Regions from separate parts of the Gordonia sp. p3-SID1431 genome, predicted to be linked through region 1. Evidence: predicted binding sites of a transcription regulator. Region 1 holds the regulator's gene; each other region holds the start of a gene.
What was found. The regulator LexA, encoded in region 1, represses DNA repair genes until DNA is damaged. The targets are predictions, from matches to a motif close to CGAACANNTGTTCG.
Positions count from the first base shown of each region.

Region 2: the regulator LexA is predicted to act here: its motif matches at 1,230-1,243, upstream of M4D77_RS02485 (DUF222 domain-containing protein).
Region 3: the regulator LexA is predicted to act here: its motif matches at 1,268-1,281, upstream of M4D77_RS07350 (HNH endonuclease signature motif containing protein).

Region 1 is NZ_JAMBDT010000021.1:50,405-53,814, reverse strand. It holds gene hrpA (ATP-dependent RNA helicase HrpA) at 1-296, shown strand, start outside; gene nrdR (transcriptional regulator NrdR) at 270-770, opposite strand; gene M4D77_RS07815 (LysM peptidoglycan-binding domain-containing protein) at 870-1,409, opposite strand; gene lexA (transcriptional repressor LexA) at 1,635-2,339, shown strand; gene M4D77_RS07805 (phosphoenolpyruvate--protein phosphotransferase) at 2,317-3,410, opposite strand, start outside.
Region 2 is NZ_JAMBDT010000004.1:98,400-101,809, forward strand. It holds gene M4D77_RS02485 (DUF222 domain-containing protein) at 1-1,158, opposite strand, end outside; gene M4D77_RS02490 (helix-turn-helix transcriptional regulator) at 1,349-1,684, shown strand; gene M4D77_RS02495 (SRPBCC domain-containing protein) at 1,681-2,157, shown strand; gene M4D77_RS02500 (RsmB/NOP family class I SAM-dependent RNA methyltransferase) at 2,165-3,410, opposite strand, start outside.
Region 3 is NZ_JAMBDT010000020.1:7,595-11,004, reverse strand. It holds gene M4D77_RS07355 (hypothetical protein) at 1-305, opposite strand, end outside; gene M4D77_RS07350 (HNH endonuclease signature motif containing protein) at 1,296-2,534, shown strand; gene M4D77_RS07345 (alpha/beta fold hydrolase) at 2,644-3,410, opposite strand, start outside.

The DNA.
Region 1 (3,410 bases):
CCGCGCGACGCCACCTGGAGAATCTGCCGCGCTATCTCGACGGCGCGCAAGCACGTCTGGAGGCACTACCCGCGTCCGCAGCACGCGACCAGGCCGGGGTGGCCGCCGTCGATCGCGTCGTCGAACGGTGGGCCCAACGCCTCGAACAGGTACCCGAGCACCGGCGGGCGGTGGTCGACGACGAAGCGCAGTGGCTCGTCGAGGAGTTGCGCGTGGGGCTGTTCGCCCAGCGTCTCGGCACCGCGTTCCCGGTGTCGGAGAAACGGGTCCTACGAGCTCTGGACCGACTCGGCTGACACGGGTTCGGCGAGCGCGCTCCCGGATCCCGATGCCGCCTTCAGGTCGTCGATCTCGCGCTGGAAGTCCTCCACCGAGTCGAACGACCGGTACACCGAGGCGAAGCGCAGATACGCCACCTCGTCGAGATCGCGGAGCGGACCCAGGATGGCGAGTCCGACCTCGTTGCTGGGGATCTCGGCCGATCCACTGGCGCGCACCGTGTCCTCGACCTGCTGGGCGAGTTGCGCGAGCGCGTCCTCGGCGACGTGGCGGCCCTGACAGGCTCGCCGCACGCCGCGCATGACCTTCTCCCGGCTGAACGGTTCGGTCACGCCGTTGCGTTTGACCACCGCGAGCACGGCGCTCTCCACGGTCGAGAACCGGCGACCGCACTCCACACAGGAGCGACGGCGGCGGATGGCCTGCCCTTCATCTGCGACACGCGAGTCGATGACCTTGGTGTCGTCGTTCTTGCAGAAGGGGCAGCGCATCGTGTCCTCACGCAGGTCGCGGGACGCTGGAACGCACCCGAAGCGTGCGCCCCGCCGCTTGTCGGCCGGCCCCTGTGACATCGAGGATACCGCCCGGCCTCAGCGGTACCGGGGGGTGAGCAGGGGCTGGCCCACCTGCAGCGCGCTCGAGCCGAGATCGTTCATCGCGACGATCTCGTCGATCACGACCTCGCGCGGCATCTCGGGTGCCACCCGGCCGGCGATCGAGCTGAGCGAGTCCCCCGAGCGCACGTGGACGACCTCGGCACTCACGGCGGACGGGGTCAGCGAGTCCGAGTAGTTCTGGCCCACGACACCGAACACCCACACGACGAACGCCAGCCCGACGCCGGCGAGGAGCGCGACCGCGGTGCGGCGGCGGCGACGGAACACCGCCGCGTCGGGTCCGACCGGGCCACGCCCGCGCACCCCGACCGGAGAGCCACAGTGGGTGCCGCCCACCCGCGGGGTCACCGGCGACGCACCCCGCGGTCGGGTGCCGGCCGGCCGGTTGTCTACCGGGCGGCCGCCGTCGGACAGCGGGGCGCGGGTCCGGACGCGATCGGCGCGGTCGGTGCGCGCCCGGACGGCATCGGGACGGTCGGTGCGGACGGGAGCGACGAGAGTGGCGGTGCGCATGGTGCCCTCCGGTGTTCGAGTGTCTGGGATCGTGCGGGGTGTGGCAGTCGGTGTTCGAACATCGATCAGATGTTCGATGCACTGATGTTCGAATTTGTAGCACGACATCCCGACAAAGTCTCGCGACACATCGAACAAATGTTTGAGGTGCCGGTCGCACTCCGCTAGGCTCGGACCCGGCGCAAGCCATCTACCAGCACGTTCCGAAGACGAGAGGAACCGAACATGAGTGACACCGGCGATAGGCGCGGCCGAGCGCGGGGCGCCGACGACGAGGCCCCGTTCGACGCCGCCGCCGCCGAGGCCTCACTCACCCCGCGACAGGCCGGGGTCCTGGAGGTGATCCGCCGCTCGGTGCGCGAGCGCGGTTATCCGCCGAGCATCCGGGAGATCGGCGACGAGGTCGGCCTGGCCTCGACGTCGTCGGTGGCCCATCAGTTGCGGACGCTGGAACGCAAGGGGCTGCTCAAGCGCGACGCGAACCGTCCCCGTGCGGTCAACATCGCCCCGAGTGACACACCGTCGCCGGACACCCCGTCGGCCGGTCAGCTGCCCGAGCCGACCTTCGTGCCGGTGCTCGGCCGTATCGCGGCCGGCGGTCCGATCCTGGCCGAGGAGGCCGTCGAGGACGTCTTCCCGCTGCCCCGTGAGCTGGTCGGCGAGGGATCGCTCTTCCTGTTGCGCGTCGTCGGCGAGTCGATGATCGATGCCGCGATCTGCGACGGCGACTGGGTCGTGGTCCGTCAGCAGAACGTCGCCGACAACGGCGACATCGTCGCGGCCATGATCGACGGCGAGGCCACCGTGAAGACCTTCAAGCGTCAGGGCCCCAACGTCTGGCTCATGCCGCACAACGAACTGTTCGATCCGATCCCGGGCAACGACGCCGTCATCCTCGGCAAGGTCGTCACCGTGATGCGGCGAGTCTGACCTCTCCACCGACCGAACCGTCGAGCACCGCCGCGGCAGCCGCGCGCGCCGCGGCGGGATCCGAGGTGGCCAGGGCGGCCTCGGCGGCGGCCCGGCAGTCCGGTGCGGACACCTCGCCGAGCCGGGCCCCCACGGCCGCGGCAGCAGCAGGCGCGCTGGACAGCGAGGTGACCCCGAGACCGACGAGCACGCAGGCGAGGTTCGGATCGGCGGCGGCCTCGCCGCACACCCCGACCGGCTTTCCCTGACGTGCGCCCGCTTCCGCGACACCCGCGATGAGGCTCAACACGGCCGGTTGCCACGGGTCGGTCAGTCCGGCGAGATCGGCCGACATCCGGTCGGCCGCCATCGTGTACTGGGTCAGATCGTTGGTGCCGATGGACACGAAGTCCACCTCGGCGAGGACGGCTTCGGCCAGGATCGCCGCCGCGGGCACCTCGATCATCACCCCGGCGACCAGACCACGGCCGCGGACCTCGGCGGCGAAGGTGCGCGCCTCCGCCGGCGAGGCGATCATCGGCGCCATGACCCACGGCGCGACGGCCGACCCCGACGCGGCCTGCGCGATCGCGTCGAGCTGATGCGCGCGGATCTCGGGGTGCGCCAGCGCGATCCGATCGCCCCGCACGCCGAGCGCTGGGTTCGATTCATCGGGATGGGTCACGAACCGGAGCGGTTTGTCGGACCCGGCGTCGAGGGTGCGGATGACCACCTTCTGCCCGTCGAACGCATCGAGCACCTCCCGGTAGATCGCGGCCTGCTCGTCCACCGACGGTTCGTCGGCACGCTCGAGGAACGCGAGTTCGGTGCGGAAGAGCCCGACGCCCTCGACGGGGTACCCGGCCGCGGCGCGTGCCGACGACCCGTCGGCGACGTTGGCGAGCACCGCCACGGCCACCCCGTCGGCGGTCTGCCCCGGACCGGTCCAGCCGGCGACGAGTGCGGCATGACGCCGATCCTCGTCGACGCGAGCCCGGGCCGCCTCGACATCGGGCTCCACCTCGATCCGCCCGGTGCTGCCGTCGACGAGAATGGTTGTGCCGGGCTCGATCTCATCCAGGTCGGCCACCG
Region 2 (3,410 bases), on a different contig from region 1:
GGTCGGGGTGATCACGTCGATGACGCGGACGCCGTCGACCATCTTCACGTCGTAGAACCAACCGGGGGCCTCCTTGGCGCGGTTGTGCAGGACGCAGGTTCCATCAGCGTTTACCGCGCTCGTCGGGCCGTGGCGCCGATGCGGTGTGGCGTGGTCGATCTCGACGATCGGTGCACCGCAGTAGGGAGTCCGACACCGTTGGTCACGCATCCGGATGAAGTGGGCGAGAGCGGTTGGGAAAGCTCGTGCCCGTGACTCCATCGCCACCAGCGCGCCATCGGACGGTCTCGCGTACAACTTCCGCATCGTCGAGGCGGTCTCCCCCTCGGGCGACACCGAATCGGCCACCAGCAGCCGCGCGATCGTCGCCGGGATCGGTCCGTATCCGTGGACGTCGGCGGCCGAATCGTCTAGGCCGAACAAGGACCGGTCGGACAGAACGACATTGAGCGCGATCGGTGTCGGCTCTGCGACAGCGCGTCCGGTGACACGTTCGACCAGGGTGTCGGTCATGACCTGTGCATGATTTCGGTCGTCCTGTCCGACAACTGAGTCGGCGTGCTTCTTCAACGCGGCGTACACCGCGATCCCGTCCGCCATCGGCAGCAGCACCGACAGTTTCGTCATCAGATCCGGCGCGGGTCGCACACTGACGCGGCGGTCCTTCTCGGCCTTCGATTTACGTGCCACCACCGCTTCGGAATCGAGTTCGTACGCATGGCGCTTGGCCGATGCTTCGATCTCGCGGTCGGACACCCCCACCAGAGCTGCGGGATCGGCGCAGATCCGGCGGTCGATCTCCTCACGCGCTTCACGTGTCAGATAAGCGGTTTCGCGTACCAGGATCGTGGCCCGCCACTCGGTGAGCACACCGGAAGTCAGTGCCGCCATCGTATGGGGCATCTCGTGCGCCAGGGCGCGGGCGAATCCGAGGCACTGGCTTCCCTTTCGGGGCGAGACCTTGCGCGCCAGACCGATCTCGGCGGCGAGTCCGCGACCGCGCCGGCGCTCCGGTACGTTCCGTGCTGCTTCGTCGGCTGCGCGCAGCGCGTCGAGATTCGCGGTCTCACGCACCTGGGCCGCCGTGCATGCCGACTTGATCTCCTCGAGCAGAGTGAGCCGATCCACCGACTCCGCCTCCTCGAGACCCACGGGCATTGCCGACAGCCCACCCACGATGGACCGTAGATGCTCGGTAGCCAAGAGGCCAGTTGCGTCTGAAGCGACGTCGTACATACATTCGATGGTACCGGAAAAGCAGCACATGATGGTGCACTTTCCACAAGGCGGACGCCAGATTTGCACTTAGCCATTGAGTTAAGCGATGGGACCTGCAACACTTAGCCACATGGCATACAGTTCGGTCGCACTCGACGAGATCTTCGGCGCGCTCGCCGATCCCACGCGTCGCGCCGTCGTCGAACGCCTGGGGCGTGGGCCGGCCAGCGTCGGCGAGCTCGCCGAACCCTTCCCCATCACCCTGCCGTCGTTCATGAAGCACCTGCGCGTGCTCGAGGACAGCGGGCTCGTCTTGACCAGAAAGGTCGGACGCACACGGATGTGCACCCTCGACAGGCGCCGTATGCGCCGTCTGTCGACGTGGCTCGAACATCAGCGCACCGTGTGGACCGAACGCACCGACCGTCTCGAAGACTTCGTGACCGACACCGAGGAGACACCATGATCGACCCAGAACTCGACCTGACCCTGCACCGGGTGATCGGTGCTCCGCGACAACGCATCTGGGAGGCGTGGACCCAGCCGGAGAAATTCGCCAAATGGTGGACGCCGGCTCCGACGGTCACCCGCGTCGACCGCCTCGAGCCCGAACCGGGCGGTGGGCTCGTGACCCGGATGAGCGACGACGGAACCACTTTCGTACCACACATGGATGCCGTCTTCCTCGTCGTCGATCTCCACGAGCGCCTGGTGTTCACGAATGCCGTCGACAGTTCGTGGCGCCCTGCCGAACCGGCTCCGGTCCCCATGACCGCCGAGATCTCTCTGGCCGAGCACGCAGACGGAACCGAGTACAGCGTCGTCGTGCGCCATCGGAGTCCGTCCGATCGTGACCGCCATGAGGAGCTCGGGTTCTACGACGGCTGGGGTTCGGTCACCGCTGCGCTCGCCACCCTCGTGGAAAGCAGAACGTCCTGACCCGGAACTAGTCCCGCGTCAACGCCGCCAGGAACATGGCGTCGGTGCCGTGGACATGCGGCCAGAGTTGAACGTGGGGTCCGTCGCCCAACAGGTCCGGGCCGAGCTTGCCCACCGTCACCAAGGGGCGGGCATCGAGTTGGCGCACACCGTCCGTCGACGCCAGGACGTCGGCCACCACCGCCGTCGTCTCCGCCGGGTGCGGTGAACACGTCGAATAGACCACGATGCCACCGGGTTTCACCAGGCGCAGCGCTTCGGCGAGGAGCTCCTTCTGCAGGACGACGAGTTCGTCGACGTCGGCAGTGGTCCGGCGCCAGCGGGATTCGGGACGTCGGCGCAGCGAGCCCAGCCCCGAGCACGGGGCGTCGAGCAGGATGCGGTCATAACCGGCGTCGAGCCCACTCGACCGGGCGTCGGCGACATGGATGGTGACCGGGAGGTCGGACACGACCTTGCGGATCAGGCCGGCGCGATGCTCGGACACCTCGATCGCATCGAGTCGGGCACCGTCGATCTCGGCGAGCGAACCGATGAGGGCGGCCTTCCCGCCGGGGCCGGCGCACATGTCGAGCCACCGCCCACCGTCGTCGGCGACCTCGGCCACGGTCACCGCACGGGCGATCAGCTGACTGCCCTCGTCCTGGACACCCGCGTACCCCTCACGGATTGCGGCGACGTCGCCGGGATCGCCACCAGGCAGGTACACGCAGTACGGGGAGTAGTCGCCGACCTCCCCCTCGCTGGTGAGGGCGAGTTCCTCGGCGGTCATGAACCCCGGACGAGCGACGACATGCACAGGCGGCCGCTCGTCGTCGGCGGCGAGTGCCGCCTGCAGCTGTCCCGCCGAACCACCGAGAGCGTCGCGGAACACCTCCGCGATCCAGCGCGGATGTGCGTACTGGAAGGCGAGATAGCCGACGAGATCGTCCGCGGGCGACGGTGCGAGCTCCTCCACCCACATGTCCTCGTCCTTCTGGGAGACCTTGCGCAGCACCGCGTTCACGAAACCCGAAGGCCCCATCCCGTTCTCGGCGCGCACCAGGTCAACCGACGTGGAGACCGCCGCATGTGCGCCGACCCTCGTCCGCAACAGCTGATAGGTGCCGAGCCGCAGGACGTCGAGCACCGTGCCGTCGATGTCGGCGACCGGCCGTTTCGCGGCGGAGGAGATCACCGCGTCGAGTAGACCCTGGGCCCGCGCGGCCCCGTAGGCCAGCTCGGTGGCGAAGGCAGCGTCTCGTCCCTCGATC
Region 3 (3,410 bases), on a different contig from region 1:
AGGAGCGGGATCAGATCGGCGTGCCAGAACGCCGCGACGGCCGGAATCCGCGGGATGACCAGGGCCGCCGTCAGTCCGAGCGCGCCGCCCACGACGACGACCAGGATGCGGTCGAACTCGCCGTCACCGATCTCACGGCCCCGTGACGAGACGTCGAGACCGAAGGCGATCATCAGACACCACAGGGGTACGAACAGCAGGTATGCCGTCGGCGACCCCTGGCGAAGCGCGTCGAACTCGGCAGCGATGGCCGGCGCGAACGCCAGCATGCCCGCACCGATCGTCGACGCGTACCGGGCGCCCATCGACATCTCGCGCGGCGCGGTCAGGACTTGCCGCTAGGAGCGGCGGCCGGTGTCGTGCGGCGTCGGCGCACCTGCGCCGGCGTCCACCGCATCCGGCGGTGACGCAGTGCCAACGTGATCAAGAATAGTCATGAGCCCTCCCCAGGCCGGCACCTGAGCATCGGGCTCCGGCGCCGAACACGAGTCGGTGTCAACCCCGCGGGGCCGCCCCCTGACATCCCGAATCGCGAACTAGAGAAACCATAACGCTAAAAAGAAAGTTGATTGACCATCACAGATCCGGCTAGTCCGTCCGGACGAAGGACACCCGGCCTTTCCGGGGATCTCGGTCAGTGACGGCGAATCGAGACATAAATGCCGCTGAACTGCGCACACTGGCTAGCTCTGACGTCCACGAGCTGCGTGTCTACGACCGATATCGCCAGTGCGCCATCGCCGGATCATGTCTCAGTTTTGTTGTTGACACGACAGGACGCGGACTTGGTCGGCCGTCCAAGTAAGTTAGCGAATTGTGTTGTGGCACAGTGATTAACAAGCTCTACCTGTGGGTTCGCAACAGGCGGTGGAGAGTCCCTTGCCCACCGTTGACGTCTATGACGACTGACAAACAACGGTTGTTGATTGGTCGTCGCAACAGGACTGTCGGGTGCACTCGGATCTCCGAATCGGCCGCCGGTCACGATGGGTGGGACTACATCCGCCGACGCCGCGACCACCGCATCGCGTGCCTCGACGGCGCGCGCTCTCGGTGCGTCGACTCTCGACCTGACGATCAGGCGGGTGCTCGCCCACACCGGGCCGGTCCCACCGACGAGGGCCCGGCGGGCGCCCATTCGGTGCGAGATCGCGAAACGGCCGTGACTGCAGTTCACCACTGTCGACGAACATCGACGCACAGTCGACGAAATACGATGCACAGTCGACGAATTCGTGGGTCTCCACCTGTGGAAAAGTCTCGTCATCGAACATATGTTCCTGTAACTTGGAGTCATGCCCGAGCTCGAAGCCCTCCTCGACCAACTCATCGAGACGACCCCGCCCGCCGACGACCCCACCGGCGAGTCGACATTCGACGCGTTGAACATGCTGCGACTGATCGGCAACGTCGTTGCCCATCAGATCGTCACCCACACAGCGCGACTCGACGACCTCGGCGTCGCACAGAAGACCGGCAGCACCACCAAGAAGCTGCTGATCGAGACAGGACATGCGCCGGCTGCTGCTCTTCGCACCATGCGCAGTGTCGACGCCCTGCCTGCGCTTCCAGCTCTGGCCCGACATGCCTCCGACGGGCGACTGACCAGCGAGATGGTCGATGCCGTCGTCCGCGGGATGAACGAGATCGATAAACGTTGCGGGGAAGTGCTTTCTGACGACGCGCGCTCACGATATGAGCTCGAACTCATCGCCCAAGCACTATCCGGCGCGACACCGACAGAAGTGCTCAAGTCCGCCCGAGCCGTCGCCAACACACTGGTTTGTGCCACCGAGGCGGGCCTCCCCGCCGCCGACGACCCATCGCTGAACGCGGTCAACGCCCACACCACCGACGACGGCCGCGTCGAAATCCGCGCCGACCTCACCCAGGTCGTGGGCGAGAAGTTCCTGGCGATGGTCGACGAACGCTCGTGTCCACGGCCCGAACCCGACGGCTCCGAAGATCGGCGTACCGCGGAGCAGCGGCGCGCTGATGCGTTCGAGCTCATCCTCGACCAAGCTGCCATCGGCGCGACCATAGATACCGTCGGAAGCCCCCGCACGCAACTGATGCTGACCATCCCCGCCACCGGAGACCCGGCAACACTCCCGTGGACCGGAACAGTCAGCCGAGTGACCGCGAAACAAGCAGCGTGCGACGGCTCGCTGACGGAGATCATCCTCGACAGTGAGGGCGTACCGCTGCAGATGGGTCACACCCGCCGGTTGTATCCGGCACACCTCCGCAAAGCGATCATCGTGCGTGACACCTGCTGCATCAAATGCGGTGCACCACCGTCACATACCCAGGTCCACCACATCCGGTCATGGGCCGACGGCGGACCCACCGATCTCGACAACGGCTGCCTGCTCTGCCAACGCTGCCACACACAGGTCCACCACCACGGCTGGGACATCGTGATGGGTTTCGACCGCCACCCCTGGCTTGTACCGCCCGTGTCGATCGATCCGCAACGCCGACCGCTACCCGCCTACAACCGACGCACCATGCGACTCGACGACGCCGCCTGACCACACCCCGCCAGAGACCAACAGACTTTCGCGAAGCACATTCCGCACCCGGCTAAGGCCGGTACCGCATCCGTCCCTTGACAACTCCACAGTGTGAACGGCGGCTCTGTCAGCGAGCCGCCGCCGACGCTCGATCGCGGGGCACCACCGCGTCGAGTGCCTCGGCGAAGGGCGGGATGAAATAGCGCGCGCCGAGGACGCAGCAGGCGTGACCGCCGTCGACCTCGAAGCGCTGTGCGCCGGGGATGCCGTCGATCAGCAGCTGCTGCCGTTCGGGCTCGACGACTCGGTCGCGGATGGAGACGACGACGGCAGTCGGGACGTCGACCTCGCGGAGCCAGTCGCGAGAGTCGAAGTCCCCCAGCCCGTTTCCGAAGTCACCGAGGTGCGACAGCGGCGTCGAGAAGAACTGTCGAAGGGCCCAGATCGAGGTGTGTGAGGTCGTCTTGTTCAGACTCTTCTCGGACACCCGCGGCAGGATGCGGTAGACGGGGCGGAGGATGCGTCCCATGCGTTCCGACGACGCGCGGTGCCGGGGATCGTGCGTGCTGAAGTACGGCCCGGTCGAACAGAGCACCAGACCGGCGACACGTTCCGGGTGGCGACGCCACACCAGCTGGGCGATGCCGCCGCCCATCGAGAACCCGGCGACCGTGAACCGGTCGATACCCAGGACATCGGCGAGGGCGACGACGTCGTCGGCGCAGTCACGGAGGTCGAAGGTGTCGGACTCGATGCCGCGGCCGTGCCAGCGCGCGTCCAAAGTGATGACGCGATAGCGGTCGTTGATCGCCGGGATCGTCGGGTACCAGCAGAGCAACCCGGTGGTGAGCACCGAATGCAGGAGGAAGACGGCGGGTGCGTCGCGCGGGCCCG